Regions from separate parts of the Pseudoalteromonas sp. MelDa3 genome, predicted to be linked through region 3. Evidence: predicted binding sites of a transcription regulator. Region 3 holds the regulator's gene; each other region holds the start of a gene.

Evidence for each region. Region 3 encodes ArgR, which controls arginine synthesis, uptake and breakdown. Its sites were predicted from a motif close to ANTGAATANNTATTCANT; they were not measured.
Region 1: the regulator ArgR is predicted to act here: its motif matches at 2,588-2,605, upstream of CXF89_RS03385 (aspartate aminotransferase family protein).
Region 2: the regulator ArgR is predicted to act here: its motif matches at 3,723-3,740, upstream of CXF89_RS01430 (arginase family protein).

What each region holds. Positions count from the first base shown of each region.
Region 1 is NZ_PJBR01000009.1:34,793-45,140, forward strand. Features, by position in the region: gene astD (succinylglutamate-semialdehyde dehydrogenase) at 1-29, opposite strand, end outside; gene astA (arginine N-succinyltransferase) at 45-1,061, opposite strand; gene CXF89_RS03385 (aspartate aminotransferase family protein) at 1,147-2,352, opposite strand; gene CXF89_RS03390 (HDOD domain-containing protein) at 2,732-3,892, opposite strand; gene CXF89_RS03395 (anthranilate synthase component II) at 3,936-4,517, opposite strand; gene CXF89_RS03400 (HP1242/YdcH family protein) at 5,070-5,312, shown strand; gene galE (UDP-glucose 4-epimerase GalE) at 5,756-6,769, shown strand; gene CXF89_RS03410 (UDP-glucose--hexose-1-phosphate uridylyltransferase) at 6,771-7,835, shown strand; gene galK (galactokinase) at 7,825-8,973, shown strand; gene CXF89_RS03420 (Gfo/Idh/MocA family protein) at 8,993-9,997, shown strand; gene CXF89_RS03425 (alpha/beta hydrolase family protein) at 10,027-10,348, shown strand, end outside.
Region 2 is NZ_PJBR01000005.1:31,048-41,395, reverse strand. Features, by position in the region: gene ppc (phosphoenolpyruvate carboxylase) at 1-1,417, shown strand, start outside; gene cdd (cytidine deaminase) at 1,578-2,504, shown strand; gene udp (uridine phosphorylase) at 2,573-3,328, opposite strand; gene CXF89_RS01430 (arginase family protein) at 3,783-4,892, shown strand; gene CXF89_RS01425 (substrate-binding periplasmic protein) at 5,022-5,711, shown strand; gene CXF89_RS01420 (polyamine export protein PaeA) at 5,859-7,160, shown strand; gene CXF89_RS01415 (efflux RND transporter periplasmic adaptor subunit) at 7,450-8,619, shown strand; gene CXF89_RS01410 (efflux RND transporter permease subunit) at 8,632-10,348, shown strand, end outside.
Region 3 is NZ_PJBR01000070.1:12,570-22,917, forward strand. Features, by position in the region: gene galU (UTP--glucose-1-phosphate uridylyltransferase GalU) at 1-424, opposite strand, end outside; gene CXF89_RS13295 (DUF3718 domain-containing protein) at 717-1,094, opposite strand; gene folA (type 3 dihydrofolate reductase) at 1,173-1,664, opposite strand; gene cgtA (Obg family GTPase CgtA) at 1,738-2,895, opposite strand; gene rpmA (50S ribosomal protein L27) at 3,036-3,293, opposite strand; gene rplU (50S ribosomal protein L21) at 3,310-3,621, opposite strand; gene ispB (octaprenyl diphosphate synthase) at 4,044-5,015, shown strand; gene mdh (malate dehydrogenase) at 5,102-6,034, opposite strand; gene argR (transcriptional regulator ArgR) at 6,260-6,727, shown strand; gene CXF89_RS13340 (Dyp-type peroxidase) at 6,735-7,634, opposite strand; gene CXF89_RS13345 (ABC transporter ATP-binding protein) at 7,683-8,732, opposite strand; gene CXF89_RS13350 (ABC transporter permease) at 8,733-10,348, opposite strand, start outside.

The DNA.
Region 1 (10,348 bases), on a different contig from region 3:
CCATTTATAAATTGTGCAGGATGAGTCATATACTTTCTCCTAAATTAAATCGTGGTTGCACTAACAATATCGCCAGTTTGCAAATGCAGTGCATCTGCTATTTCTTGCGATAAAATAAGGCTTTTTGCGCGCTCGTCAAATGTCATTGGTGCAACGGTTGCTCTAAAATCATTAAGCTTTTCGTTAGCTAGTAACACCATGGTGTCGCCAGTCATTTCGCCAATTTCAACGTTAAAGTTACGTGCATTACGAATAGTCGCAATGTTATCTACTTTTGCTTCAACCGTTGGGCCGCCGTCAAAAATGTCTACGTAGCCATTAAACGTAAAGCCTTCGCTTTTTAATAACTCGATTGCTGGGCGAGTGTTGTCGTGTACTTTACCTATTACGGTTTGCGCATCTTTACTTAGCAAGTTTACGTAAATTGGGTATTTAGGCATTAATTCAGCAATGAAAACCTTTTGGCCAATACCTGTTAGGTAATCGGCTGTTGGAAAATCCATTGAGAAAAAGTGCTCTTCAAGCCACTGCCAAAAAGGGCTACTGCCGTTTTCGTCAGACACACCGCGCATTTCTGCAATCACTGTTTGCGCAAAACGCTCTTGATGCTGCTTTATAAACATAAAACGCGCTTTTGAAAGTAGCTTACCATTACAATTTTTACGATAGCCATCTTTTAAAAACAATGTGCAAAGCTCTGTAGCACCTGTGTAGTCGTTACATAGCGTTAGAATATCAACCGCTTTGTATACGTCTAATGTGCGCGAAGAGTGAATCACTTTACTTAAGTGATAATGATAAAATGCATCATCAAGCCCTACCGCAGCTTCAATTGCAGATGTTCCTACAACGTCACCGGTTTCGCTATCTTCAAGAACAAACAGGTAGCCTTCGTCACCAGGTTGTGACGTTTGTTTAGCAAAAGAGCTTACTGAATGGTCGATCTTTTTTTGCAATAGTTCTTCGTTTAATGGCAAAGAAGTAAAACCATGCCCTGATTCGTGGGCAATTTTCAGTAATGCTGAATAATCATTTTGCTGGATTGGGCGAAGGATCATCATGAGTCCGCTTGCTCCCTTATAAATAACGGTAAATAGGAATTGCAGGGCAAGCGGTGCTTGCCCTTAATTGGTTGGCTTAAGTCGCTTATGCGTTTACTACGCTTGCTACTGCTTTTTCAAAGCGTGCCATACCTTCGCGAATGTCCGCATCAGGAATTACTAAAGATGGAGTGAAACGTATTACGTCTGCACCAGCAACTAATGACATAAGGCCTTGCTCAGTCCCTGCCACTAAAAACTCTTTTGCACGACCTTTATATTGCTCGTTCACTACTGCACCAATTAATAAACCTTGGCCACGGATTTCGCTAAATACGTTGTATTTGTCGTTAACCGCAGTAAGTAGTTCATTAAATAATGCTGCTTTAGCTTTTACGCCAGCAAGTACTTCTGGGGTATTTACTGTATCAAATGCAGCTTCTGCAACAGCACACGCAAGCGGGTTGCCGCCATAAGTAGAACCATGAGTACCTACTTTAAGATGCTGTGCAATTTCAGTTGTTGTGATCATAGCGCCAATAGGGAAACCGCCGCCAAGTGCTTTAGCTGAAGTTAAAATATCAGGTACTATGTTTAAGCCTTGGTATGCGTATAAATCGCCAGTACGGCCAACACCTGTTTGAACTTCATCAAAAATAAGCAGTGCGTTATGTTTAGTACATAAATCGCGAACGCCTTGAGCAAACTCGTCAGTTGGTGAAACAATACCGCCTTCACCTTGAAGAGGTTCCATCATTACGGCACATGTTTTGTCGCTGATAAGCGCTTCAAAAGCAGCTAGGTCGTTGTAATCACAATGTACAATGTCGCCAGGCTTAGGACCAAAACCATCTGAATATGCAGCTTGACCACCAACAGTTACGGTAAAGAATGTACGACCGTGGAAACCTTTGTTGAACGCGATGATTTGTGATTTTTCTGCGCCAAACTTATCAAGTGCAAAACGACGCGCTAATTTAAGCGCTGCTTCGTTTGCTTCTGCGCCTGAGTTGGCAAAGTAAACTTTTTCAGCAAATGTAGCATCAACCATTTTTTTAGCTAGGCGAAGTGCCGGTTCATTGGTCATTACATTTGATAGATGCCAGATTTTTTCGCCTTGCTCTTTTAATGCGCCTACTAATGCAGGGTGGCAATGGCCAAGACAGTTAACTGCAATACCACCAGCAAAGTCGATAAACTCTCGACCTTCTTGATCCCATACACGAGAACCTTCGCCTCGAACAGGAATTACGCTTGAAGGTGCGTAGTTAGGAACCATTACGTGATCAAATAATTCGCGATTGACTGTCATTTTATTTCCTCTTAATTGTGAGCAACACAAAACATCAAAATAGGTGTTTGGTTAATATTTGTAACCAACTTTATAGGCAAGATCAGTAACCTGATAATTGCGCAAAATTGCTTTGTGGTTCAATTTTCAGACGCACATTATTTCAGAATTACTGATATCTGTCTCGTTAAAAACTTTCATGTATCCCTTGAAAATAAAGGGCTAAAGATATTATTTCATAGATAGTGAATAACTATTTGCATAACTATTTATGCTTATTTTTAGGCAACTAACCGCATGAGCACCGAGGCGCGGACGCTTTAATCGGCAAATATGCAATATAACAATAGAGTGAGAATGAATGGTTAGTCGCAAAAAAATTAACAAAAAATTCAGATTTTTAGTCAATTTGAATAGCTAAATTGGTAAAATTACTCGATTGGAGGGTTTTTAGTTCCGTTTTAGTGAACTTAAAGTACGAAAACCAGCTTAGAGTTTCATCAGGCTCAATAAGTTGATGCTCTTTTAAATTAAGATATTGAGAGTAGCAACGTGCCTTTAGCATTACTTCTGTTAATGGCAGTAATGTATCGCCTTTATCTACCCCATTTACTAGCTGCTGCATGACACCTTTAAACGGTAAATATTTAAAAGCCATTTTGTCTATTACTTTGGCGCTTACTTCTATCGACTTATTGCTAAGTAGAGTGGTTAAAAATAGCGGGTCGGGCTGTAGCTCTAATAATGCGGTGTGTAAATCTTTTTGGTTTTCATTTCGGGCTAACTGCACTTTGCGTTGCCATACTTTCTCAAACGTTTTTAAGTACAAGCGCACTAATGCAATTCGCCCTACATCTAAAAGCATTCCAAGGGTAAATGCATGTACGTCATTCACATTATTAATTTGTGCAATTTTTTGCGCAGCAATCGCGTTTGCCATCGCGCTGTCGCGTAGCCGGCGTTTTAATAATGAAAATGGTTCGGTGCTATGTGGCATCCAATGACGCGCTGCAAATGTAGGAATCACTAGCTGTAAGTTATCAAGGCCAATATAACGAAGGGCAAGCGATGGTTTATCTACTTTTACAGACGTGTTTTTACTACGCTGATTACGATAGTAAGGTAAATTAACAAGCGTTACTAACTCTCTACCCAACCAGCTTATATCATTAACTAGTGGCTCTAAACGCCCTACCGACGCTGACTTTACAGCTAATATGTCGAGTATATTGGCAATGCCATCTTCAATACCTATAGTGCTGTGAATTACACCATCTATATCTTCAAGCTGCTTATATATAGCTGTTTCAATAGTTTTGTGCAGTTGCTCACTCGCTTGAGCGCGGTACTTATGATGTGCAGTACTGCTTTGCTGGCGTTTATTCTGTGCGGCCACTTCAACCTGAAGCAAAGTGCGTTGCTTCATGGGTTCGCCGTAATCTATATCTAATGTATGAATGAAACCAATTTGCTGATGCGCAAAGCTGTGCCCAAGCAATAAGTCATGAGCCCGTTGGCTTAGTATTTTGGCAGTACGCTGTTGCGCTACAAGTTCAGTCATGACATCCATTAATAAAGTATTAAATGCTCTGTGTATTATAACATTAGAAGCGAGTTAAAAAGTTATCAAGCAGTTCTAAGCCTTGATCAGTTAGAATAGCTTCGGGGTGAAACTGCACACCTTCAATTGCTAGTTCTTTATGAAGTAACCCCATAATTTCGTCAAACTCGCCTTGCTCAGTCTGAGTCCATGCGGTTACTTCAAGTTCTTTAGGTAGAGTTTGCTCTTTAACCACTAAAGAATGATAACGACATACTGTTAACGGGTTAGCTAAGCCTTTAAACACCCCTTTATTAGTGTGAACTATGGGTGATGTTTTACCGTGCATAACTTTTTTAGCACGAATTACATCTCCCCCCAAAGCTTGCGCGATAGTTTGATGCCCCAAGCAAATCCCTAGAATAGGATATTGTCCTTTTAGTTGCTCAACAACATTTAATGAAATACCCGCTTCGTTAGGCGTGCATGGTCCCGGCGATAACACGATGTGCTGCGGGTTTAACTGTTTTATTTGTGCAATGTTTAGCTCGTCATTACGTTTTACTAAAACGTCTTGATCTAAACGCTGAAAATATTGCACTAAGTTGTAAGTAAACGAATCGTAGTTATCGATCATTAACAGCATTACACAACAAACCTTATAAATTATTGACCACTTACTTCACGCAAGCGGTACTAAGCGTTGCATTCTACCACTATTAACTAGCCAACATAAATTAGCAAAAAGCGTTAAAAATTAACTGTTTTTGCTAAAAGTTCTTTAAAGTCTTTAGTGGGTACTGGTTCACTTAACCCGAACTCTGGTTAAGAGATTTATTAACGTATTAAATCATGGTGATATTTAAATTTATTCTCTCAAGCCAGAGATTCCTTGCAGCTTGAGCAATAATATCGAACCCTAAGCTTTTTACGAGTAGTTAATACTCCTATTTAGGCTGTATACCCCAACAATAAATTATTGACCTCTAAAGTACATGCGTTTATTGATCGCTCTATTAAATACTTTGGTGAAATACCTTACTGAGCAAAATAAACAGATTGTTTGCGCTACATCAAATTAGCGGCTCAATGGTTGAATTATATCTATGTAAGCCCCAGTGTATTATATGAAAGGCAGTAATTCACTTATACAACTCACTTACTTGTGAGCTCATTTATATCCTATTAAGGAGCGAATATGTTAGGCGAAGACCACTCATTAACTAATGACTTTCCAGAGTACTTAAAGACCATTGCCGAGTTAAATGAAAGCGATACTGAATTTGCAAAAAAAGCAGATAAGTACGACAAGCTAGATAAAGAGATTAGAGTGTTAGAACTCAAAGATGCGCCCATAAGCGATGAGCAAATGCATCAACTAAAACATGAACGTACAGAATTAAAAGATTGGCTATACGAGCGCTTGCAGCAAGAGCAGTAATCCAGCTAAAAAAAGAGCTCACTGACAAGTGAGCTCTTTAGATCAACCATAAGGATTTTTTCTAAAACTTTACAAAGCCACCCACAGATTTCATAAATACAGTACTTGGGTTAATAACATCTTTGCGTTTCTAGCAAGTGCTATCGGTAGCACCGGTAAGTAAAACTGTTTTATTTATGTTGCTCTCTCCTAACTTTGTTCTCGCTATATTAGCAGCCCCCCTACCGCTGAAATTAGGTCAATAATCGAATCAGTTTATCTAATCAATTGATAAAGCTAAGCCTATGTTAGTTAAAATAAAAGCATGCTATTTAAAGGCTGGCGAGTGTTTAATCTGAATGTTTTTTATGCTTTTATTTGAATTATCCAGCAATCATAACTATTGTTTTTAAATCACCTTAATAGTAGTATTTATCATATAAATACACTTTTCGAGAATAAACATGAAAGTTTTAGTTACTGGCGGCATGGGTTACATAGGTAGCCACACATGTATTGCATTGCATGAAGCAGGTATTACACCTGTTATTTATGATAACTTGTCTAATGCTAGTTCGCGGGTACTTGACCAACTCGAAAAGATTACTGGCACTCGGTTTGAGTTTATATTGGGTGACATTCAAGACGAGCAACAATTTAAGCTCGCTCTAAAACACACTAAAGCCGAGGCTGTTTTTCACTTTGCTGCTTTAAAAGCCGTTGGCGAATCAACTGAGCAGCCACTTCGTTATTATCAAAATAATGTGTCGGGCACATTAAGCATGCTACAAAACATGCAAGATGAAGGCGTTAACCATATTATATTTAGCTCATCGGCTACTGTGTACGGTGAGCCAGACTACCTCCCTATTGACGAAAAGCATCCTATACGCGCAACTAACCCTTATGGTTGGACTAAAGTCATGGTTGAACAAGCCATGCAAGACGTATGTAATGCCAACAGTCAATTTATGGGGATTGCGCTTCGTTACTTTAACCCAGTAGGTGCACACCCAAGTGGTTTATTAGGTGAAAGCCCTAATGGTATTCCTAATAACTTAATGCCATTTATTGCTCAAACTGCAGTAGGCAAACGTGACGTGGTTAATATTTTTGGTGACGACTACGACATCGAAGATGGCACAGGCGTGCGCGACTATATTCATGTTTTAGATTTAGCGAAAGGTCATGTTGCGGCATTTATGCAGCATAAAACAGATACCGCCTTTCATGCTTACAACTTAGGCACAGGGCAAGGTTATTCTGTGCTTGATATGATCAAAGCATTTAGCGCATCAGCCAATAAAGATATTCCGTATAAGATTGCACCGCGCCGTGCAGGTGATATTGCCTGTAACTACGCCGATGCCACAAAAGCGCAAAACACACTTAACTGGCACGCAGAACTAACACTTAGCGACATGACAAACGACACATGGCGCTGGCAAACTAATTACCCAAGTGGGTTGGAGAGTTAATATGGCTTTATTAGAAAGTACTCACAGACGTAAAAATCCGCTAACGGGTCGTTGGGTATTAGTGTCACCACATCGTAATAACCGCCCATGGTTAGGCGCAACAGAAGCCGTTAACGAAAACGTATTACCAAAACACGATGACAGCTGCCCACTTTGCCCAAGTAATACCCGTGCAAATGGCGACAGTAACCCTGATTACAAATACACACACGTATTTAGAAATGACTTTGGCGCATTAACACCTAATACCAGTAAGCAGCCACAAAGCACAGAGTCAGACAACGACTTATTTATTACCGACGAAGCCAGTGGCGAATGCCGCGTAATTTGTTTTTCTCCAGAGCATAATAAAACACTACCAGAGCTTAGCCAAAACGCGCTGTATGAAATAGTAAAAACCTGGAAAAAAAATTACACAGAGCTTGCACAGCAGTACGAATGCGTACAAGTTTTTGAAAATAAAGGCGAGATCATGGGTTGTTCGCAACCTCATCCTCACGGCCAAGTATGGGCTCACTCGCATTTATCAACCGAAATAGAAGCCGAAGATAACCAGCAGCTTGCCTATTATAAAAAGCATGGCACAGCCATGCTTGCCGATTACGCGCAAAAAGAGCAAGCAGATAAAACTCGTGTTGTATTTGAAAACGAACATTGGCTTGTTGTTGTGCCATTTTGGGCAGTATGGCCGTTTGAAACAATGCTAGTAACTAAAGATAACATTCAAAACTTTAGCCAGCTAAACGATGTCCAAACCGACTCTTTGGCTCAGGCACTTAAAGTATTAACCACTAAGTACGACAACGTATTTAATTGCAGCTTCCCATACTCAATGGGATGGCACAATGCACCCGCTAATCGTGGCTCAGATGAGCAACATTGGCGTTTGCATGCCCATTTTTATCCGCCGCTACTTCGCTCTGCTACTGTTAAAAAACACATGGTAGGCTACGAAATGCTAGGCGAAAGCCAACGCGATTTAAGCGCAGAAACCGCTGCTTCTATTTTAAAAGCAGCCAGTACAACACACTATAAAGATACAGCGGGACACACAGATGAAGCTTAACGAATTCCAACAACAATTTTTGTCACTGTATGGCGCGCCTGCTCAAGGTATTGCTGCAGCACCGGGGCGTGTAAACCTTATTGGCGAATTTACCGACTACAACGACGGTTTTGTTTTACCGTGTTCGTTAGAGTTTCGAACCCAAGTAATGTTTAAAGAGCGCGACGACAATATTATTACTGTGCATTCTTTAAATTACCCAGGCGAAAAAGACAGCTTTAGCGTTGATGAAGAAATCACTGAAGGCCAGTCGCAATGGGGTAACTACATTCGTGCTGTGGCTTATGTTCTTAAAAGAGCGGGCTACACACTGCGTGGCGCCGACCTACTTATTGACAGTAACTTACCGCAAGGTAGTGGCTTGTCGTCATCGGCCGCACTAGAAGTTGCTGTAGGCGGTATGTTTAACCATATTGCACAGCTTGGTTTACCGCCAGAGCAAATTGCGCTATTTGGCCAAGAAGCCGAAAACGACTTTATGCATTGCCAATGCGGCATTATGGATCAGCTTATTTCAGCTAAAGGCGAGAACGGTCATGCACTATTAATCGACTGTGAAAACCTCGCAACTAAATCAGTTAAAGTTCCTGATGATTTAAATATTGTTATTGTTAATTCAAACTACCCGCGTAAGTTGGTTGATAGCGAATACAACCAGCGCCGTATTGACTGCGAACAAGCTGCTGTAAAAATGGGTGTAGAAACACTTCGCCAAGCCACCATGGCTGGCCTGCAAGCAGTAAAAGCGACATTAAGCGAAAACGAATATAAACGTGCACACCACGTAATTAGCGAAAACGACCGTGTAATTGCAGCAACTACTGCACTACAAAATAATGATATGGATGCACTTCGTACGCTAATGGCTGCATCGCATCAATCGCTTAAACACGACTTTGAAGTAACCGTACCTGCAACCGATGGCTTAGTAGAAATTTGTAAAGAAGCGATGGGCGAGCGTGGCGCAGTTCGTATGACAGGGGGTGGTTTTGGTGGCGCAATTGTATGTTTGTGTCGTGATGCTGAAGTACCACTAATTAAAGCAGCGGTAGAAAAGCATTACTTTGAACGCTTTAGCCTAAATGCTGATATTTACGTATGTTCAGCGGGTTCAGGATTACAAATTACGTCTTTTTAAATAAACTTAAGGAATAAGCATGGCAAAGGTTAATTGGGGAATTATTGGGTGTGGCAATATAGCTCACACCTTTGCTACAAGCATTGCGCATTGCAGTGATGCACAGCTTATTGGCGCTGCATCAACGAGTATGCAGCGCGCTAAAGAATTTGCCACACCGTACAATATTCAAGGCTATGAAAGCTATCAAGCTCTTATGCAATGCCCAAATATAGATGCTATTTATATTGCCAATACGCACGATCAACACTTTAAAACTATCGCCCAATGCTTAAAACACAATAAGCAAGTGCTAAGCGAAAAACCGATTACCGTTAATGCTAAGCAATTGCAAAACCTCACTGAGCTTGCCAAGCAACAAAACTGCTTTTTAATGGAAGGTGTTTGGATACGGTTTTTACCAGCCATAGTAAAGTTACAACAACTCCTAAGTGAAGGTGTTATTGGTCATGTGCACAGTGTTAATGCCAACTTTAGTTTACCTGGCAGCTTTGCCGACACTCATCGATTAATGAACCCTGCAACAGCGGGTGGCGCCCTGCTCGATTTAGGTATTTACCCTATTTCGATTGCTGATGTGGTATTTAATAAAGCCCCTGAACACATCAAATCCTTTGTATATAAAAGCACAACCGGCGTTGATGAGCGAAGCACTGCTATAGTTGATTACGGTAACGGGCAATTTGCATCTCTTGCTAGCGCACTGCAGCAAAATGGCCCAACAGAAGCATGTATTAATGGTGAGCTTGGATATATTCGAATACCTCAATTTGTAGGTGCAAAAACGCTAGAGCTACATATAAGTGGCCAAGACCCTAAATACTTTGAATACAACTTTAGCGATGATGAAAACTTTAAGTTTGAAATTGCACATGTCACGCAGTGTATATTACAAAAACAAACCCAAAGCTGTGTATTACCACTGGGTACTAGCTTACGGGTTATGAACATAATGGATACCTTACGAGCACAATGGCAGCTGCAATATAGCAATGCCGTCGAGTCGGCTGAACTGACAAATTAAAAAATAAAAATACACAACAAGGACACACAATGACACACACACTCAAGGCGCTTTCAAAAGCCATATTACTTGCTACGTGCAGTTTATCTGCCAGTGCAGCTGTTGCTGAATCTAATAAACCAGAACAGCTATATCCGCCAATCACTAGCGAAGTATTGCCAGAGCTTGCAGCTAAAGGTAGCTACAATGTAGGTGTGCAAACACTTGATTTAGTTAACCCTGCGCAATTTGACCCCGCTACACAAGGCCAAAAAGATCGTCCTTTAAAAGTAGAAGTGTGGTATCCGGCTGCAAAGACAGCAAAAGCACCACTTACCAGCTACACAGATGAAACTCGCTCAGGTAAAGAGT
Region 2 (10,348 bases), on a different contig from region 3:
GACGCGTTACTTAGGTTTAGGCGACTATAACCAATGGCAAGAGCAAGACAAACAAGCATTTCTACTTGCAGAGCTTAACTCGCGCAGACCGCTTATTCCAAAACATTGGCAACCAAGCCCAGATGTACAAGAAGTACTTGATACCTTTGATGTAATTGCCAAGCAAGACGAAGCAACATTTGGTTTGTATATTATTTCAATGGCACGAACAGCGTCAGACATTTTAGCAGTACAACTATTGCTAAAAGAAAGCGGCTGTAGCTTTGATTTACCAGTAGCACCGTTGTTTGAAACACTCGACGATTTAAACGCAGGCAGTGATGTAATTACCACACTGCTTGATAATGTTTGGTATCGCGGGCACATTAAAAACACTCAAAACGTAATGATCGGTTACTCTGATTCAGCTAAAGATGCCGGTATGATGGCAGCAGGTTGGGCACAGTACGAAGCAATGGATAAACTAGTACAACTTGCTGATGCACGTGGTATTGAGCTTGTTTTATTCCACGGACGTGGTGGTACAGTAGGACGTGGTGGAGCACCTGCTGCACAAGCGCTGCATTCACAACCGCCTGGCTCATTAAAAGGTGGCTTGCGTGTAACCGAGCAAGGCGAGATGATTCGCTTTAAATTTGGTTTACCCGATGTAGCACTGCAAAGCTTAAATATTTACGCAGGCGCAGTTCTGCAAAGTAACTTATTACCGCCACCGGAGCCAAAACCGCAGTGGCGCGAAGTAATGAAGCTAATAAGTGAGGAGTCATGTGAGCATTACCGTAATGTAGTTCGTCATGATGAAAACTTTGTACCTTACTTTAGAATGGCAACACCTGAGCTTGAACTGTCTAAGTTACCGCTTGGCTCGCGTCCTGCAAAACGTAATCCTAATGGTGGCGTTGAAAGTCTACGTGCTATTCCATGGATTTTTGCGTGGAGCCAAAACCGTTTAATGCTTCCTGCATGGCTAGGTGCGTTAACAGGCTTAAAGGCTGCGCTTAATAAGTACGGCGCAGAAACCCTAAACGAAATGAGCTTACAGTGGCCGTTCTTTAGATCGCGCCTAGAAATGCTAGAAATGGTATTTAGTAAAGCCGATTGTTGGTTGAGTGAGCATTATGATAATGCGCTGGTGGAAGATATGTACAAACCACTGGGTGTAACACTTCGTAAAGAGCTTCAAGAAGCCATTAGCTTGGTGCAATCACTTAGCCCGCAAAAAAGCCTACTAGCCGAACAACCTTGGATTAAGGAGTCGATTAGTTTACGTAACCCGTACACCGATCCACTTAATTTACTACAGGTTGAGCTTTTACGCCGTGCTCGCTCAGAGGAAAAACGCAACGAAGGTGACATTGATAATGCATTAATGATCACGATGACAGGTATTGCAGCAGGTATGCGTAATACCGGCTAACATATTATTTTGTTAGGTATACCAATTAATTATTTTGTTGGGTATATCAGTTAAAATTAAAGGGAGCACGCGATGTGCTCCCTTTTTTTGCGTTGAATAGGCTGGTATTTCGCATCCTAAACTTTTAAACTACTTAGCCATTGAATAATTAAAAAATGTTATGGCTTCAGCAACTTTTACTGTAAAGCAAGATACAGCACTTATAAATTCACACATCACATTAAACGTAGCGCAAACAGCGTCATTACGTAGTCAATTAAAATCACAATGTGGCATGTTAAATTCTAATAATATTAAACAGTTATGCGCACAACTCAATGTGTCTGATGATGCATTATTACAAGGTTTAGTACCTTTAGCCTCTGAGTATGCTGTTGCGCCGATATCAGATTTTCATGTAGGCGCAATTGTTAAAGCACTTGATCAAAACGATGAGGTAAATTTTTACTTTGGTGCAAATGTAGAATTTAATCATCAAGCATTGAGTTTAGTGGTTCATGCAGAGCAATCGGCTATAAATAACGCATGGTTAAACGGCGCCAAAAAAATAGTTAAAATAGCGATTAGCGATGCACCGTGTGGATACTGCCGCCAGTTTATGAACGAACTCGCTGATGCTAAAGAGTTTGATATTTTATTGCCAGAGCAACACTTTAAATTGGCAGAATTACTGCCGCATTCATTTGGCCCTACTGATTTAGGCAACGCGTTTAGCTTGCTTAATCCAGAGCCTCACCAGCAAGTATTTGCAAATGCTCAACTAGATGAAAAACTAGCAAGTACAGCATTAAACGCATACGTACCCTATAGTAAAAACTTTAGTGCAGTAAAAATTAGTACATTTGAAAATGGTGATTTTTACGGAAGTTACGCAGAAAACGCAGCGTACAGCCCAAGCTTGTCGCCACTACAAAGTGCGCTTAGCCAATTATTTATCGCAGGGCTTAGTTTTGATGAGCAGACGGTAAAAGGTATTACACTTTTAGAAACCGCAGGCCATGAAAACCAAGCGGGTGTAGCACGTGCTGTACTTGCAAGTTTTAAAAATCTACCGGCAATAGAAGTAATTAGCGCTCAGCTAAAATAACCTCTTAAAAACAATAAAGCACAGCCAGAGCTGTGCTTTATAATTTTATCTATTGAGTTTACTTGGTATTAATCAAGTAATACTTTAGCCGCTTCTAATACTACCGCTACAGATTTACGCTCAATTTCACCATGGTCAACATTTGGTATTTCTTGGCGAGTACGATTAACAAGTACGCCTGCTACACATGCTGCTTGTAAACCAAGGGCTGCACACATAGTAAATAATGTTGCTGATTCCATTTCGTAGTTCATCACGCCTAGTTTTTGCCACTCTTCGCAGCTACCTTGTAGTGATTTAGGAACGTAACCAGAATGCGTATCGTAACGCTCTTGCCCTGGGTAGAATGTATCGCTTGATGCAGTAATACCAATATGGAAATCGATATTTAAGTTTTTACATGCTTGTACCATAGCTTGTGTTGCATAAAAGTCAGACACAGCAGGGTAGCTAAGCGGTGCAAAATGTTGGCTAGCACCGTCTAAACGGACAGACGCTTGGCTAATTAAAATTTCGCCTTCGTTGATATGTGGCTGAATCGCACCTGTTGTACCAATACGTAAAAATTTACGCACGCCAAGTTGTGCTAATTCTTCTACTGCAATCGACGTAGATGGACCACCAATACCCGTAGAACAAACAACCACCGAATGGCCGTTTAGTTGACCTAAGTAAACATGAAACTCACGAGTTTGAGCAAGGCAGGTTGGGTTGTCTAGGAATTGTGAAATGCGTGCAGCACGATCTGGATCGCCCGGTACAATCGCAAGTTTTGCACCTTTAAGATCGTCAATACATAGTCCTAAGTGAAATACCTTTTCCATAGCTAAGCCTTTTTATAATAAATTGTGTCAATCTAGCATCATTGCTAGAAACGTTTATCAAGTACAGGACGATTGTCCGTTTTATCTTAACTCCTCCAATTAAGTCTTAATAATTTTAAGAACTAATTTGATTTATTCATCAACTATGAATATTCAATCAAGTGCTTATACAAGTAGCCTTGTTGTGCTGTTGACATGTTCAAGCAGACATAATAAGTATCAACCAAGCGCGTAACTACAATTAAATAGTTTATGGTAAATATTCATTAATATTAAATTAATTCAATAGTTTAAGTTTTTATTAAACACGTAAAAGATAACGTGTTTATTTATATTAGGCACAGACTTATTTAGCAAAGTGGAATTTATTTGAAGTTTAGGCACTTTTGGTGATTTTGCATAACTAATCAAAAGTAATTAGCTACGTACAGAATAAAAATCGAAGGAGTTTATTATGAGCACACAATTTGAAGCATTTAAAAACAAAGTTGAGCACTGTTTGTGCGCACCAGGTGATGGCGTATACACAGTAAATACTGCAAAGGAGCGCAAAGCCGCACTGCGTAATAAACTTTATGGACAAACTGAAAACGTTGATAATTTGTGGCGCGAGTCTTTAAATGAATTACCAAATTCTCCACATAAAGCCGTTATGTTAGGTATTAGCTCAGACTGTGGCGGTGGTATTTTACGCGGTGCAAACTGGGGGCCACTGTTTGTGCGCTCAGCTTTAATTGATCAGCAACCGCAGTGTCACTCGTTTGATTTAGGCGATGTACGTGTAATCCCACATTTACTTCATGATAAATACCTAAATGATGCAACCATTTCTAATTGCCAAAAAGCCCTATACGGTAATGAAGATAACGACTACTACGTAAGCCCATTATCAATCACTGAGGATGTATGCGACAGTTTTTACGCAACATTTAAAGATAAAGGGATATTTGGTATTGGTGGCGATCACTCAATTAGTTACCCACTTACCAAAGCCTACTTAAAAGCAAAACGTGAGCAAGGTAAGCGTACCGCTATTATTCACTTTGACGCGCATACCGATTTACTTGTTGAGCGCCTAGGCATAGATTTATGTTTTGGCTCGTGGTGTACGCATATTTTAGAGTTTTTACCGGCGCCACATCATTTAATACAATTTGGTATACGCTCAAGTGGTAAGCCTAAAGCACACTGGGAAAGTACCTTTGGCGTTAAGCAACATTGGGCACATGAAATCATTGAGCGCGGCGCAGCAGCGGTTGCTGCCGACGCTATTGCACAGTTAAAAGCTGATAACGTTGATGAAGTATACGTAAGCTTTGATATTGATGCGCTTGATGCAGAGTTTGCATCTGCCACAGGTACGCCAGAACATAATGGTTTAACACCACAGCATGCGCTTGATATTTTATCAGCCATTGCGGATGAGTTTCCGATTACGGGTGCGGATATGATGGAAATAGCGCCATTTACCGACAGCTCTTTAGTGGGCCAATCAAGCTCTGAAACGACACTTAGAGAAGGCGCTAAAATTTCAGCCTTTTTAATTAGTGCGATGAACAAGTAAGCTGTATGAGCTATAAATACTAGTACTATCAGCGTATAAGTGTGCATTACATGACTAAAAACTAGCAGTTCATAAAGCCTCAGCTATATTTATTAAATACTTATAATGAGTTAGTTGAGGCCTTGCTGAATGAAATTATTGATCTTTTTATTGTTCATTAGCTGTATTAAAGTTGATGCAACTGAAATCACAATAGTAACGGAAGTATTTCCGGACTTTCAGTATCTCAATGAAGATAATAAACTCGTTGGCCGTTCTGTCGATAAAGTTCATAAAGCGCTAGAAGGTACAGGTATAAATTACACTATGTTTGCCCATAGTTGGGCCATATCCTACAACGCGGCGCTACGCGATAAAAACACCTGTATATTTTCGATTGTTCGATTACCTAATAGAGAAAGTAAGTTTAAGTGGGTAGGTGAACTTGAAAGCTTTGACTCAGCCATTTATGCTCTTAAGTCTAGAAGTATAAAGTTAAATACTCTCAATGATGCTAAAAAATATAAAATAGCGGTACTGCGTGATAATTTTAGTCATCACTATTTGCTTGAGCGAGGGTTTAGCGAAAGCAGAAATTTGTTACTCATCGATAGCCTAGATAAAATAGACAAACTTATCAGTACCCGTCACAATATTCTTGATTTTGTTGTCCTTAATAAAAAGCAATTTAACTACCGAGTTAAAACAGAGCCTAAGCTAGAACTACTTGAGCCTGTACTTAGTTTAAATACAGCTCAGTCTCCATTATTTTTTGCTTGTAATATAAATATGGATCCTGCCTTAGTTGTTCAATTAAAAGTCGCCTTTAAAGGCAATTAAACAGTTTAAAAAACAGTTTAATTAATGTAACCTCATGAAATTAAATTACTTTAATATATTTTATAAATATAAATTGCCGCATTTTAAAAACCGATTATAATCCAGCTGCTTTTTGTTTAAAAAAGCACTAACTTTTTGGAGCGTTAAATGGGTGATTTAATCGGGATTAGCTTATTGATCTTGATCAGTGCGTTGTTTGCTATGTCAGAAATAGCAATTGCAGCGTCGCGTAAAATAAAACTGCGTGTAATGGCAGATGAAGGGAATATAAAAGCAGCAGCGGTACTAAAGCTACAAGAAAATCCAGGGGCTTTTTTTGCCATGATCCAAATAGCACTTAATGCTATAGCAATACTCGGTGGTATTGTGGGCGAGCAGGCGCTATCTCCTTATGTTGAAAGTGTGTTGGTATTGTTTTATCAAGGTGCGCATTTAGAAAAAATTAGCTTTTTATTTTCATTTTTTACTATTACATCCTTGTTTATATTATTCGCCGATTTAATGCCAAAGCGTTTAGCGATGATCATGCCAGAAGCGGTCGCTGTTAGAGTGGTTACAATAATGCGCTGGGTTACCTTTGCATTAACCCCGCTGGTGATGTTTTTTAATGGTGTCACTAACTTTGTGCTGCGCTTATTTAAAGTGCCCGCTGAGCGAGAAGACAATGTGACAACAGAGGACATTGTTGCCATGATGGAAGCAGGTGCTGCATACGGTAGTTTGCAAAAGCAAGAATATGAACTCATTGGCAATGTGTTTGACCTAGAAGCGCGATTTTTATCAAGCGTAATGACGCCACGCGACCAAATTGTATATTTTGATTTAAACGAATCTAGCCATGATATTGCGACTAAAATTATTGACCATCCTCATAACCACTTTTTAGTGGTGTCAGGAAATTTAGATAAGTTGCATGGCTCTGTTGAATCTAAAGATATTTTACGACAAGTACTAAAGGGCGAAGCCGCCAATATAAACGATGATCTCATTGATAAAGATGTTTTTTACTTACCCGAAACATTAAGCTTATCTGAAGCTTTAAATGCGTTTAAAAGTGCAGCAAAACCATTTGCTGTTGTCGTAAACGAATATGCGCTTTCGGTGGGCATTGTAACGGTAAAAGATTTAATGAAAGGGTTTATGGGTGATTTAATCACTCATCAAGGCGACGAATTAATCATAGAACGCGATAAAAATTCATGGCTTGTAGATGGCTTAACCCCAATTACCGATTTAGCAAAAGTACTTGATATAGAAGAATTTCCTGACCAGATGCACTATGAAACGGTCGCTGGTTTTTTAATTTACAATATGAAGCGAATACCTAAACGCGCGGAGCATTTAACTTTTTCAGGCTTTAAGTTTGAAGTTGTTGATGTAGAAGGAATTAGGGTAGAGCAGTTGTTAGTTTCAAGGGTTATTAACCCGCAGAGTGCTAATACCCTTTAAAATAAGGTGTGTGCTTTAGTTTTTATATAAATAGCCAAGCTGTATTTGCTTGGCTTTTTTGAGCCTGTTAAAAACTTCGTTTCTAAAATGAGATATTATTTCAATATGTTAAGTTGTTTTATTTTCATACAGTCTTGATTCTATTTTCATCTAATTAACATTAAATGCAACCTAAGACGTATATTGTACTGAGGAGTGTAAGTTTGTGTAAATTTCTTCTAATTAAGATTCATTATCAGCGCGTTTTAATTTAGAATGATCGTTCACTCTAAACTAAAAGGTATTTAACATGCAGCGTTCCCGCATCGCTTTATTTGTATTGTCAGCCCTCGTCGGTTCTGTTGCTTTAACTGGTTGTGATCAAGCAACTGAGCAGTCACAAGCTTCAGCTCCTAAAGCTGTACCAGTGGGTGTACTTACATTAAAAAGCCAAGCGCTTACTCTCAAAAAAGAACTTCCTGGTCGTATCAGTGCATTTCAAATTGCTGAAATTCGCCCACAAGTAAGTGGTATTGTGCAATCTCGTTTATTTGTTGAAGGTAAAGAGGTTAAACAAGGCCAGGCTCTGTATCAAATAGACCCTGCGACATTTGAAGCAGACTTAGCAGCAAGTGAAGCAAGTGTTGCACGTGCTCAGGCGAGTATTTCAAGTAGTAAAGCTAAAGCATCTCGTTTTAGCGAGCTTTTAAAAATAAAAGCGGTAAGTCAGCAAGACTTTGATGAAGCAGATGCTGCATACAAACAAGCAAAAGCAGAATTATTAACGGCTAAAGCGCAGTTAAAATCGGCGCAAATTAACCTTGATTACAGCCATGTGTCGTCACCAATTAGTGGTCAAATTAGTAAATCAAGCGTAACTGTAGGTGCACTAGTTAGTGCTAACCAAAGTACTGCACTTGCTACAGTGACTCAGTTAGATCCAATTTATATCGATTTAACACAATCAAGTAATGAGCTTACCAAACTTAAAAAAGCAATATCATCAGGTGCTCTAAGTGTTGATTCGACTAGCCAAACTGACGTTGAACTTATTATGGAAGATGGCTCTATTTATCCTCATAAAGGCACATTGCAGTTTTCTGAAGTGACAGTTGATCCAAGTACTGGCTCAGTAATACTACGTGCTAAATTTTCAAATCCAGAAAAATTATTACTGCCAGGCATGTATGCTCGAGCTTCTATAGTAGAAGGTGTTAAGGCGGGCGCTATTTTAGCTCCGCAACGTGGTGTTAGCCGTAATTCAAAAGGCGAACCAACAGCAATGGTTGTGAGCAAAGACAACACAGTAGAAAGCCGCGTATTAAAAGTAGATAGAACGATTGGTTCTGATTGGCTTGTTACTGATGGCTTAATGGATGGCGATAAGTTAATAGTTGAAGGTTTACAAAAAATCCGCCCTGGTGCACCAGTGAATCCATCTGAAATTCAATCGTCTGCTAAAGCCGATCAAGCGCAATAACGGAGAGTTTTAATGTCACGATTTTTTATCGATAGACCGATATTTGCTTGGGTACTCGCTATTGTAGTGATGCTTGCAGGTATTTTGGCGATTAGGAGTTTACCTATTTCGCAGTATCCTTCAATTGCACCGCCTGCAGTAAGTATTACAGCAACGTACCCTGGTGCATCTGCACGTACACTTGAAGATACGGTAACGCAAGTTATTGAGCAAAAAATGAAAGGCCTTGATGGCTTGCTTTATATGTCATCTACGTCTGAGTCGAGTGGTTCTGCTACGCTTACACTTTCGTTTAGCGCTGAAACAGACCCTGATATTGCACAAGTTCAAGTGCAAAATAAACTAGCGACAGCGACTCCACTATTACCAGAAGCCGTTCAAAGGCAAGGTGTTGTAGTTGCAAAGTCAGCGCGTAACTTTTTAATGGTTTATGCTTTTGTGTCTAAAGATGGCAGCATGACCAATATTGATATTGGCGATTATGTTTCATCAAACGTGCAAGATATTGTCTCGCGTGTTGAAGGCGTAGGTGAAGTGCAGCTGTTTGGTTCTCAGTACGCGATGCGTATTTGGTTAGACCCTTCAAAATTACAAAATTATAAGCTGACACCTGCTGATATTAGTGCATCAATTAGTGCGCAAAATGCACAAGTATCTGCCGGTCAACTTGGCGGTATGCCTGCCGTTGATGGTCAGCAACTTAATGCAACAGTAACAGCGCAAAGTCGATTACAAACGCCAGAGCAATTTGAACAAATATTGGTTAAAACTAATCCAGATGGCTCTTTTGTACGTCTAGAGGACGTTGCTAGAGTAGAGCTTGGCGGTGAAAGCTACCGCGTTGTTGCTCGTTACGATGGGCAACCTGCATCAGGGTTAGGTATTAAATTAGCCAGTGGTGCTAACGCACTTGATACTGCCGCTGGAGTTAAAAAAGCAATTGAAGAGCTAAAACCGTTTTTCCCTGAAGGGTTAGATGCTGTTATACCTTACGACACAACGCCGTTTGTATCGTTATCTATCGAAAAAGTTATTCACACCTTAATTGAAGCTGTTGTACTTGTTTTTGTAGTTATGTATTTGTTCCTACAAAACTTTAGGGCAACACTTATACCAACAATAGCAGTGCCAGTGGTTTTACTAGGTACGTTTGGTATTTTGTACACCTTTGGTTATTCAATAAATACGCTAACGATGTTTGCGATGGTACTTGCCATAGGCTTATTGGTAGATGACGCAATCGTTGTGGTAGAAAACGTTGAGCGCTTAATGACCGAGGAAAAACTCTCGGCACTTGAAGCTACGCGTAAATCGATGGATGAAATTAAAGGCGCGCTGGTAGGTATTGCCATGGTGCTTTCTGCGGTATTTATCCCAATGGCATTCTTTAGTGGCTCTACCGGTATTATTTATCGTCAGTTTTCTATAACACTGGTATCGGCGATGGGGTTATCTGTTTTAGTTGCTCTTATTTTAACGCCTGCATTGTGTGCAACGCTTTTAAAACCAAGCCATGTACATAACAATGAGACGTTATTTGGCCGATTTTTTACAGGCTTTAACCGTGGTTTTGATAAAACAAATTCAGGTGCACAAAGCTTTGTAGGCCGTATGCTTACGCACTCTAAACGCTACTTACTTATTTATGGTGTGATTGTGGGCGGTATGGTTTATGTATTCTCAAGCTTGCCAACGGCATTTTTACCTGACGAAGACCAAGGTATTTTGT
Region 3 (10,348 bases):
CAGTTTCTTGATCGGCAGTATAAGCATCAAGTATCACATCTGGCAGGAGCACTACAAAGTTATCGTCACCAACTATTGGCTTAGCACACAAAATAGCATGCCCTAGCCCTTTAGCTTCACCTTGGCGTACACTCATAATGGTGACATCAGGCGGACAAATAGAGCGAATCTCATCTAATAAAGCACGTTTAACACGTTTTTCAAGAGTAGCTTCTAGCTCGTAACTTGTATCAAAATGGTTTTCGATTGCATTTTTAGAGCTGTGTGTAACTAATACAATATCTTTAATACCGGCAGATACACATTCGCTGACAATATATTGAATTAGAGGTTTATCAACTATAGGGAGCATTTCTTTTGGAATAGCTTTTGTCATAGGGAGCATTCTCGTCCCTAAGCCTGCTACTGGAATTACAGCTTTCATATCTATCCTTAGTGATTAAGTTTGTAAATAAACTAGCAGATATAAAATAGATACCAGCTGAATAAAGTTACCTCTTTTGAAGAAGTAAATTTGAAGCTGCTTTTAAAGTGAAGACTCTACACTTTGGGAATATAAAATAGATAGGTAAATAGTGAACTTATTAATGATTTTGTTGGGGGTGAGATTACATTAGCTAAATAAAAAAGTCTGAAGTTGTTATTAATAACAACTTCAGACTAATCAATATTTAACAATACCTTACTGAAGGTAGAGTTATAAAACCTTTTTATAATTAAAGACCAGCGCGATCTTTAATCACTGCAATAAGTGGTGAGCTAGCAAAGTTGCCTTCAGCCCAAGCAATATCAGCACCATCTGTTAGAGCACTTTTTGATAAGTTTTTAACTATATACTCACCAGTATCCACTGCATTACTAGCAACAGCATGGCGTAATAAGTTATTACCATTACATTGTACTGCATCATAAATATTACGAATTTTTACACGAGAGCTTTTAAGCTTGCTGCGTAATCGGTTTTTATCGTCTGCCGCAATATATTCACAAATAGATACTGCTAATTGATCTTCAGCATTTGCAGGTGCTGTATACGAAAAAGAACTTACAGCGACAACAGCAGTAAGTGCAACTAGCTTTGGTAATTTAAACATGACAAACCCTTTATAATACTTTGTTCTTATATAGACTATCAAATATTATATCAATCTATCAAAAATTACGCAATAATGTTAATGTTCTTTATACAAAGTTACGAATTTATAACTAGATTTGTTTTTTTCATCAGGGAGGTTTTCTTGCTCTTCTTTCACGTCCCAATTAGCAACTTTATTGTAATCAGGAAACTGTGTATCGCCTTTAATATCTAAATCAATAAAGGTTAAATACAAGCGTTCTGCTTTTGGTAAAAATTGCTCATAAATATTACCGCCACCAATAATCATTACTTCTTCAACAGCACAAACCAGTTCTAGTGCGGCCTCTGGTGTGGTTACCACTTCAATACCCTGTGCAGTATATTCGCTGTTTCGAGTAATAATAATATTACGACGCCCAGGTAAAGGACGGCCTATTGACTCAAAAGTTTTACGACCCATGATCACAGGTTTACCCGTAGTTATTTTTTTAAAATGCTGAAGATCCGCAGGTAAATGCCATGGCATTTTATTATCTAGGCCAATTACACGGTTATTTGCCATTGCTGCAATCATTGAAATTATCATAATAAACACCTAGTACTTTATTCTTAAACAAAGAAAAAGGAGCATAAGCTCCTTTTTAATAAATTCTATTTAATTAACGCTCGTAGACAACTTCTACGTCGTAATCATCTTCATCCCAGTCGTCCCAATCATCATCATTGCCTTTACCTTTAGTGGCTTTTTCATGATAGGTATCCCACTTGAATTCAACTTCTTCATCTTCAACTTGTACAAACTTCTCTTTAGGCATGCTATCAAGTAGTGTCATTATGTTGTGGATTAAAGGTTGAGTATTAAGTTTATTAATTGCTGAAATGTGATAAATATTTTCAGTTTCGCCCAGCTCTTCTGCAATCGCTTCGCATAGCGCTTTTGCTTCATCTTCTGGTAATAAATCTATTTTATTAAACACTAACCAGCGTGGTTTTTCAGCTAATTTAGGACTGTATTGGTGTAGCTCGTTAATAATCGAGAATGCATTATCAACAGGGTTTGAACCATCTACCGGCATTACATCAATAATGTGCAATAACACACGACAACGCTCTAAATGCTTCAAGAAGCGAATACCTAGGCCTGCACCATCAGATGCACCTTCAATTAGACCCGGAATATCGGCTATAACAAATGATTTATTTGCTTCAGGACGTACCACACCTAAATTAGGAATAAGCGTCGTGAATGGGTAATCAGCTACTTTTGGTCTTGCTGCAGATACACTGCGGATAAACGTAGATTTACCTGCATTTGGTAATCCTAGTAAGCCTACATCAGCTAATAATAGTAACTCTAACTTTAAGTTACGTACTTCACCGGGTGTGCCCAATGTTTTTTGACGAGGTGCTCGGTTAGTACTTGATTTAAAACGTGCATTCCCCAAGCCGTGGAAACCACCTTTTGCAACCAAAATTCGTTGACCATCTTGAGTTAAGTCACCAAGTCCCTCTTGGGTATCAACATCCATGATGCGCGTGCCTACAGGCACCATAACAAATAAGTCATCGGCTTTTCGGCCTGTACAGTTACGGCTACGACCGTTAGTACCACGTTCAGCTCTATGAAAGCGCTCAAACTGATAATCAATTAGGGTATTTAAGTTTTCATCAGCTTGTAGATAAACACTACCACCGTCTCCACCGTCACCGCCGTCTGGTCCACCATCTGGAACATATTTTTCACGACGGAAAGACACGATGCCGCTGCCACCGTCTCCAGCTTCTGCGCGAATTTCTACTTCATCTACAAACTTCATGATTACTCACTTTAGGGATTGGCTTGTTTAATAACTCTATTATATACCCAAGCCAACACAAATGCAGGCTTGGGTATATATTTTGACTGACTACAAAACAAAAAACCCCGCAAAGGCGGGGTTTTTAACTACCTTACTGATTACTCAGTTACGATAGTTACGTATTTACGGTTTAAAGGACCTTTTTGTTCAAACTGAACTTTACCATCTGCTTTTGCGAAGATAGTGTGGTCTTTACCGATACCTACGTTAGTACCAGGGTGGAAACGAGTTCCACGCTGACGAACAATGATGCTACCCGCTAGAACTGATTCGCCACCAAAACGCTTAACACCTAGGCGTTTGCTTTCTGAATCGCGACCGTTACGAGTACTACCAGCTGCTTTTTTATGTGCCATTTCTAAGTACCTCTAATTAAGCGCTAATGCTAGTGATTTTAACTTCAGTGAACCATTGACGATGGCCCATTTGCTTACGAGAATGCTTACGGCGTCTAAATTTAACAACCTTAATCTTCTCACCGCGACCATGTGAAACAACCTCAGCTGTTATCTTGCCACCGTTTACGAACGGTACACCGATCTCGATTTTCTCACCATCAGCAACTAAAAGTACTGAATCAAATTCTACTGCCGCACCAGTTTCAACGTCTAATTTTTCAAGACGAATCGTTTGACCTTCAGTCACACGATGCTGTTTACCACCACTTTGGAAAACCGCGTACATAATTAACTCCGTCTGTGCACCCTCAAATCGGCGCAACTAAAATATTCTTCGATAGGGCGCGAAGTTTACGCTAACGCGAAATAACTAGCAAGCCTATTTTGTAATTAAAATGAATAAAAAGTAGCTGCTTTGAGAGCAATTCAATATTTACCCCATTTTATATTAATTAGCCCTTTTGCCAAGCGCTTTTTAACTCTTAGTCGAAATAAATTAATGTACTCAAATATGACCCTCACAGCTTAATATCTAAGCACACCACAAACTGTATATTGATTATCAATTAATCAGTTATCTTGGCTAATTCAGTCTAAATTAAGTACTTTAATAGTGTTTTTTCAATCAATCGTCACAAAATATCGAGCTAGTGCATTTTTTGTTGTACAATCTGCGCCGTTCACACATAAAAATTGGCTCGGAGATCAATGGATATAAAAGCTATCCAGGCGTTAATCGAAAGCGATATGAATGACGTCAATCAACTTATACATGCGCAAATGCGCTCAGATGTGGCGTTAGTTAATCAGCTTGGTTTATATATAGTTAGCAGTGGCGGCAAACGCGTTCGTCCAATGCTGGCGATTTTAGCAGCCAAAGCGCTCGGTTATCAGGGTAAAGATCACATAACACTTGCAACAATTGTTGAGTTTATTCATACAGCAACGCTATTGCATGATGATGTTGTAGATGAATCAAACTTACGACGTGGCACACCTACAGCAAATGCTGAATTTGGTAATGCTGCTAGCGTATTGGTTGGTGACTTTATTTACACTCGTTCATTTCAGCTTATGGTTGGCCTTGGAAAAATGCAGGTTATGCAAGTACTTGCCGATGCAACAAACATTATTGCTGAAGGTGAAGTATTGCAGTTAATGAACTGCAACGACCCAGATACAACAGAAGCCAGTTATATGCAGGTTATTTACTCTAAAACAGCTAAGTTGTTTGAAGCAGCGACAGGGCTTGCTGCCATTATTACTGAGCAAGACCAAACTACTCTCGATGCACTAAACCTATATGGTATGCATTTAGGTACTGCGTTTCAGCTAGTAGATGATGTACTCGATTACAATGCAGATGCTGAGCAGTTGGGTAAAAACATTGGTGATGATTTAGCTGAAGGCAAACCAACGCTTCCACTTATTTATGCTATGCAACATGGTAGCGAGCAGCAAACGCAGCTTATTCGTGATGCAATAGAGCACAGTAATGGTATGGAGCATTTAGAAGAAATTTTATCGGCACTAAAGCAAACTAATGCGCTTGAATTTACAATGCAAAAAGCAGAGCTTGAAGCTGACAAAGCTATTGCCTGTTTAGACTTTTTAGCTGAGTCTGACTATAAGCAAGCACTCATAAGCCTTGCCCGTATTGCGGTTGACCGCGACCACTAGTTTTAACCAGTTACACAGTGTGAAATTAATTCTGAGCAATAAAAAAGCCTGCAAATGCAGGCTTTTTTGTTATTCTACTTTGGCTATTACGCCATGAAATCAACACCTTCTTTGATGTCTTTTTTCAGTGTTTCAAGCATGTCATTTTTTGCTTTTGTTTCAAATGCGCTTAGTTCGCCGTAAGAAAGAATTTCTTCTACGCCGTTTTTACCTAAACGTACTGGATGTGCAAAGTACTCTGCATCGCCATTTTCAACAGCAACGTAAGCGTAATCTACAACTTCCTCACCTTGTAGGCCTTTAACTAAAGACATACAAAAACGAGCTGCAGCAGCACCCATAGATAGCGTAGCTGAACCACCGCCTGCTTTAGCATTTACAACTTCAGTACCCGCATTTTGGATACGTGGAGTAAGTGCAGCAACTTCTTCATCTGTGAAAGAAACACCTTCAACTTGAGAAAGTAGAGGAAGAATAGTTGTGCCTGAGTGACCACCAATTACTGGTACTTTAACAGTTGCTACGTCTACGCCTTTAAGTTCAGCAACAAATGCTTCTGAACGAATAACGTCAAGCGTAGTAATACCGAATACACGTTTAGCGTCGTAAGTACCTGCTTTTTTGAATACTTCAGCAACGATTGGAACTGTGCCATTTACTGGGTTAGTAATAATACCTACTAACGCTTTAGGACAGCTAGCAACAATGCCTTCTGCTAAAGTTTTGATGATACCAGCATTTACATTAAATAAATCAGCACGATCCATACCTGGTTTACGTGGCATACCCGCTGGGATAAGAACGATGTCAGAGCCTTCAAGCGCTTTGTTTAATTCGTCTGCGCCAAAGCCTGCTACTTTAACATCTGTTGGGATGTGAGAAAGGTCAACCGCAACACCTGGTACTACTGGTGCAACATCATAAAGTGATAATTCAGAGCCAGCTGGTAAGCCTGTTTTTAATAATAAAGACAACGCTTGGCCGATACCGCCTGCAGCACCTAATACAGCAACTTTCATTGGAATTCTCCGTAATTTGAGGTAGGAAACATTTGTGGCTCTTAAGATAATGAAATTAGCGACTAAAAACAAATTTATCCTGTCTATTTCAAGTATATTTTCGACCATAGTCGTAAACTTTTGTGATTTAACGCATCAAACTGGCAAGTTAACTAAACAACTGCTGCATAATTATTCATTTTTGTGTAGAATTTGCGGCATAAATAACAAAAACGAATAAAGACTATGCAACCACAAGATAAACAAGAAGCACTGGTAAAAGCATTTAAATCACTATTAAAAGAAGAAAATTTTGGCTCTCAAGGCGAAATAGTTGATGCATTAAAAGATCAAGGCTTTGACAATATAAGCCAAAGTAAAGTATCGCGCATGCTAAGTAAATTTGGTGCTGTACGCACACGTAACGCCAAACAAGAAATGGTTTACTGCTTACCTGCTGAAATGGGTGTACCTACGGCTAAAAGTCCATTACGCCAATTAGTAATCGACATTATGCACAACGAAATGATGATCATTATTCGTACCAGTCCAGGCGCCGCTCAGCTTATCGCTCGTTTATTAGATTCATTAGGTAAAGCAGATGGCGTACTAGGAACAATTGCAGGCGACGATACTATTTTTATCGCTCCTGCTAAAATATCTGAAATAGATGTAACACTTGAACGTGTTCGCATTTTATTTGATACGGTTTAATAGCAAACTAAATTTGTTTTAAAAACCCGACTGAAGGCGCAAAGAAAGCAGAACCCATATCGGCTTGAGTAAAATCAAGCCAGTGGTCGTAACAATCCCCTTCCCCTAAACGACTATTAAGTACTTTTTCAAATGCGGTGCCCGTACAAGCGCATGTAATTGATAACATTCCCTGCTCATACACATCGCCATAAGGCATGCTCTGATTTAATAATAGCGGTTGTCCGTCTTCGTCTTTTAGCTCACTTCGCGAAGCATGGCTGGTTTCAATCGCAGGGGTAATTAGCGTGTTATCAAGGCGCGTACGTCCCATTATTTGTTCTTGCTCGCTCAATGATAAGTGCTGCCACATAGTTAAATCATGCTTATAACGCTGTACATGAATATAACTCCCCTGATCTTCAAAATTGCCAGGGTTACTAATTAAAGCCGTAGCGCGCTTTTTTCTTCCATGTGCGGTGTCGCCACCATAAATAAAACCATTAAAATCACGACCATCTAAAAAGCGAAAATTACGAATTTGCTCCACCAGCTCAACATCGGGGGCAAATAGTTTTAAAATTTGCAGCGCAAATAAATGGTTAACGTCTTCACGGTCAGAGCGAATTTGCACAAATAAATCGCACGGTTGTACGCTCATTTGATGATCGCTATGGTTTATATTAGGAAAGCTCTGTAATTCGCTTGGGATGTATTCAGGGAGGATATGCGGCCAATATTGCGCACCAATAGCAACCATACAAGAGAGCATTGATTCTGAAAATTGATCGCTAAATTCTTCTTCAATAGCGCTTACTTGTTTTAACTTTGCGCGAAGTGATTCATCTTGACCATCAAACACATTAAAAAATAAGTGCAAACCGTGTAAGTTTGCTTCAGCACAAATCCCTGATTGCGCTTGCGCCATTGTTATTCCTTAGTTTTATAGATAAAAACACAGCGAATAACAAATTAATTACGATTCGAAAAAATTCACCGTGTGAGGTTTTATTTTTATTATAACCTGCTCATTATTTTCAAATGACTGGCCATATTGTGCAGCAACTTCAATTTCTTGTTCATCAATAACAAGTGAATAAACATACGCCGAACCAATAAAGCGACGACTTATGATTGTAGCTCGCTTGCTGAGTTTGTCACTTTGGTTATCTGCCACTAATTCTATTTGATGAGGGCGCACATATATAAGCCCTACGCTTACGTTTTGCTTACTCTCAACATAGGACTCGACTAAACCAAATGGTGTTTTGTATTCAGTTGCTGTTAATACTTCTGCGCTCAAGTATATGCCTTGACCCAGAAACTCTGCAACCTCCTTTGAACATGGAGCTGCAAAAAGCTGCTCAGGCGTGCCTTGTTGCTCAATTTTACCGCGATGCATAATGGCAAGTGTATCTGAAAAGGCAAACGCCTCTTCTTTTGAATGTGTAACAAACACAGCAGATACTTGAGTTGCCTTAATAATTCGACGTATATCAGCAATTAATTCAAAGCGTACTTGTGTGTCGATATTTGAAAAGGGCTCATCAAGTAGCAATAAACTAGGCTTATAAGCTAATGCACGAGCAATAGCTACACGCTGCTGTTGGCCACCCGATAACTGATGCGGGAACCTGTCGGCACAGCCAATTAAATGTACCAGCTTAAGCATTTCATCAACGCGTTGCTGCTTTTGAGCTTTACTCATTTTACTAAGCCCAAATGCGATATTATTTGCCACCGTTAAATGCGGAAACAACGCATAGTCTTGAAACATCATGCCGATGTTACGGTGCTCAGGCGAGACAAACGATTGCTCATCACTCACTAATTTACCGTCTATAAAAATAGACCCTTGCTTAGCTTCAATTAAACCTGCAATCGCTTTTAACGTGGTCGTTTTGCCACACCCACTCGCTCCGAGTAGACAAACAATTTCATCTTTACCCACCGTTAAATCTAAATTGTGGATAACCTTTGTGCCGTTATAGTGATAGCTCACGCCTTGTAAAATTAAACTACTCATTTAACTACGCTGCTCCATAGAACGATTAATAAAATACAAAGGAATAAACCCAACAATAACAATAAATAATGCCGATATTGAAGCAAGCTCTAACTGCTCGTCACTCACATACTGAAATACATGAGTAGCTAAGCTTTCAAAATTAAACGGTCTGAGCAATAGCGCAGCTGGCAGTTCTTTCATGCACTCAATAAATACCAATAACGCAGCAGTAAGCAATCCTCTTCGCAGTAAAGGTAGGTGCACTAAACGCAGTGTTTGTCCTTGGCTTTTACCCATTGATTGGCTTGCCATATCAAGTGATGGGCTAATACGTAAAAAACTCGACTCAATTGCTCCGTGTGCAATGGCGTAAAACCTAACAATATAAGCAATAATAATAGTAAGAATGCTACCTGTAAGCAGCAAGCCAATATCTAAATTATACGGCTCGAGCGCTGTGTTAATGGTGTTCTCTAATAACGTAAGCGGTAATAAAACCGCAATAGCGAGTACTGTGCCAGGCAGCGCATAGCCTGTGCTTGCTAAACGCCCAGGAATAAGCGGATACGTTTGCTTTGCCACACGCTGATAAAAAACCACAAAAACACTCAACGTAATCGTTATTAGGCTCACAACCCCTGCCACTTTTAAACTTTGCCAAGCGTAACTAAAAAACTCTACATTCCATGCTTTATCAAAGTAGGTAATAGCGTAATTTATAAGTACTGCAATAGGAATTACAAACGCGATAAGTAAAATAAAGCTGCAAAATGCCGTTGAGAGCCAAGCTGACTTTCCTTTTAATACATAGAGAGATTCGCTATTTACACTTGATTGGCGCTCAAATACCGCTTGGTTACGACGACTAAAGCGCTCCGCCATTAATGCTAAAAATAACAGTAATAACATCACACCCGATATTTTAGCTGCCGCTGTAAGTGAGTAATAACCAAACCACGTATCGTATACGGCAGTCGTTAATGTACTTACGGCAAAATAACTCACTGTTGCAAAGTCAGCCATGGTTTCCATACTTATAAGCGCAAGAGCCGCCACAATAGCCCCACGAGAGAGCACCAAGCTTACTTTAAAAAAGCTTTGCCAAGGAGATAACCCCATTAACTGGCTAGCTTGCACTAATTTGAATGACTGCTCGCGAAGAGCCGTTTTAAAAATCAAAAATAAATACGGATAAAGTACCAAGGCAATCATAACGATGGCGCCGGGTAATGTACGTATATCAAAAAACCAATAGTCATTAGGCGATTGCCAGCCAAACCATTCTCTCAGCGCTATTTGCACCGGGCCCGCATAATCTAATAAATCAGTGTATACATAGGCAATAATATAGGTGGGCATAGCAAGGGGCAGCATAAGTGCCCATTCAAACTGTTTTTTACCCGGGAAACTACAGTAAGCCGTTAGCCATCCAAGTGGCAAAGCTATGGCGCAGCTAAGGACGCAAACACCTAAAACAAGCAATACGGTATTGGTTATGTAATCCCAAAGCACGGTATCCCACAGGTGAGAAAACACCTCAGAGCTACCTTGTAGAGATTCAAAAAGAAGAAAAAACAACGGGGCCGATAGAATTAAGCCAGTCGACCACGCAAAGAGCTGCCATTTAGACAGCT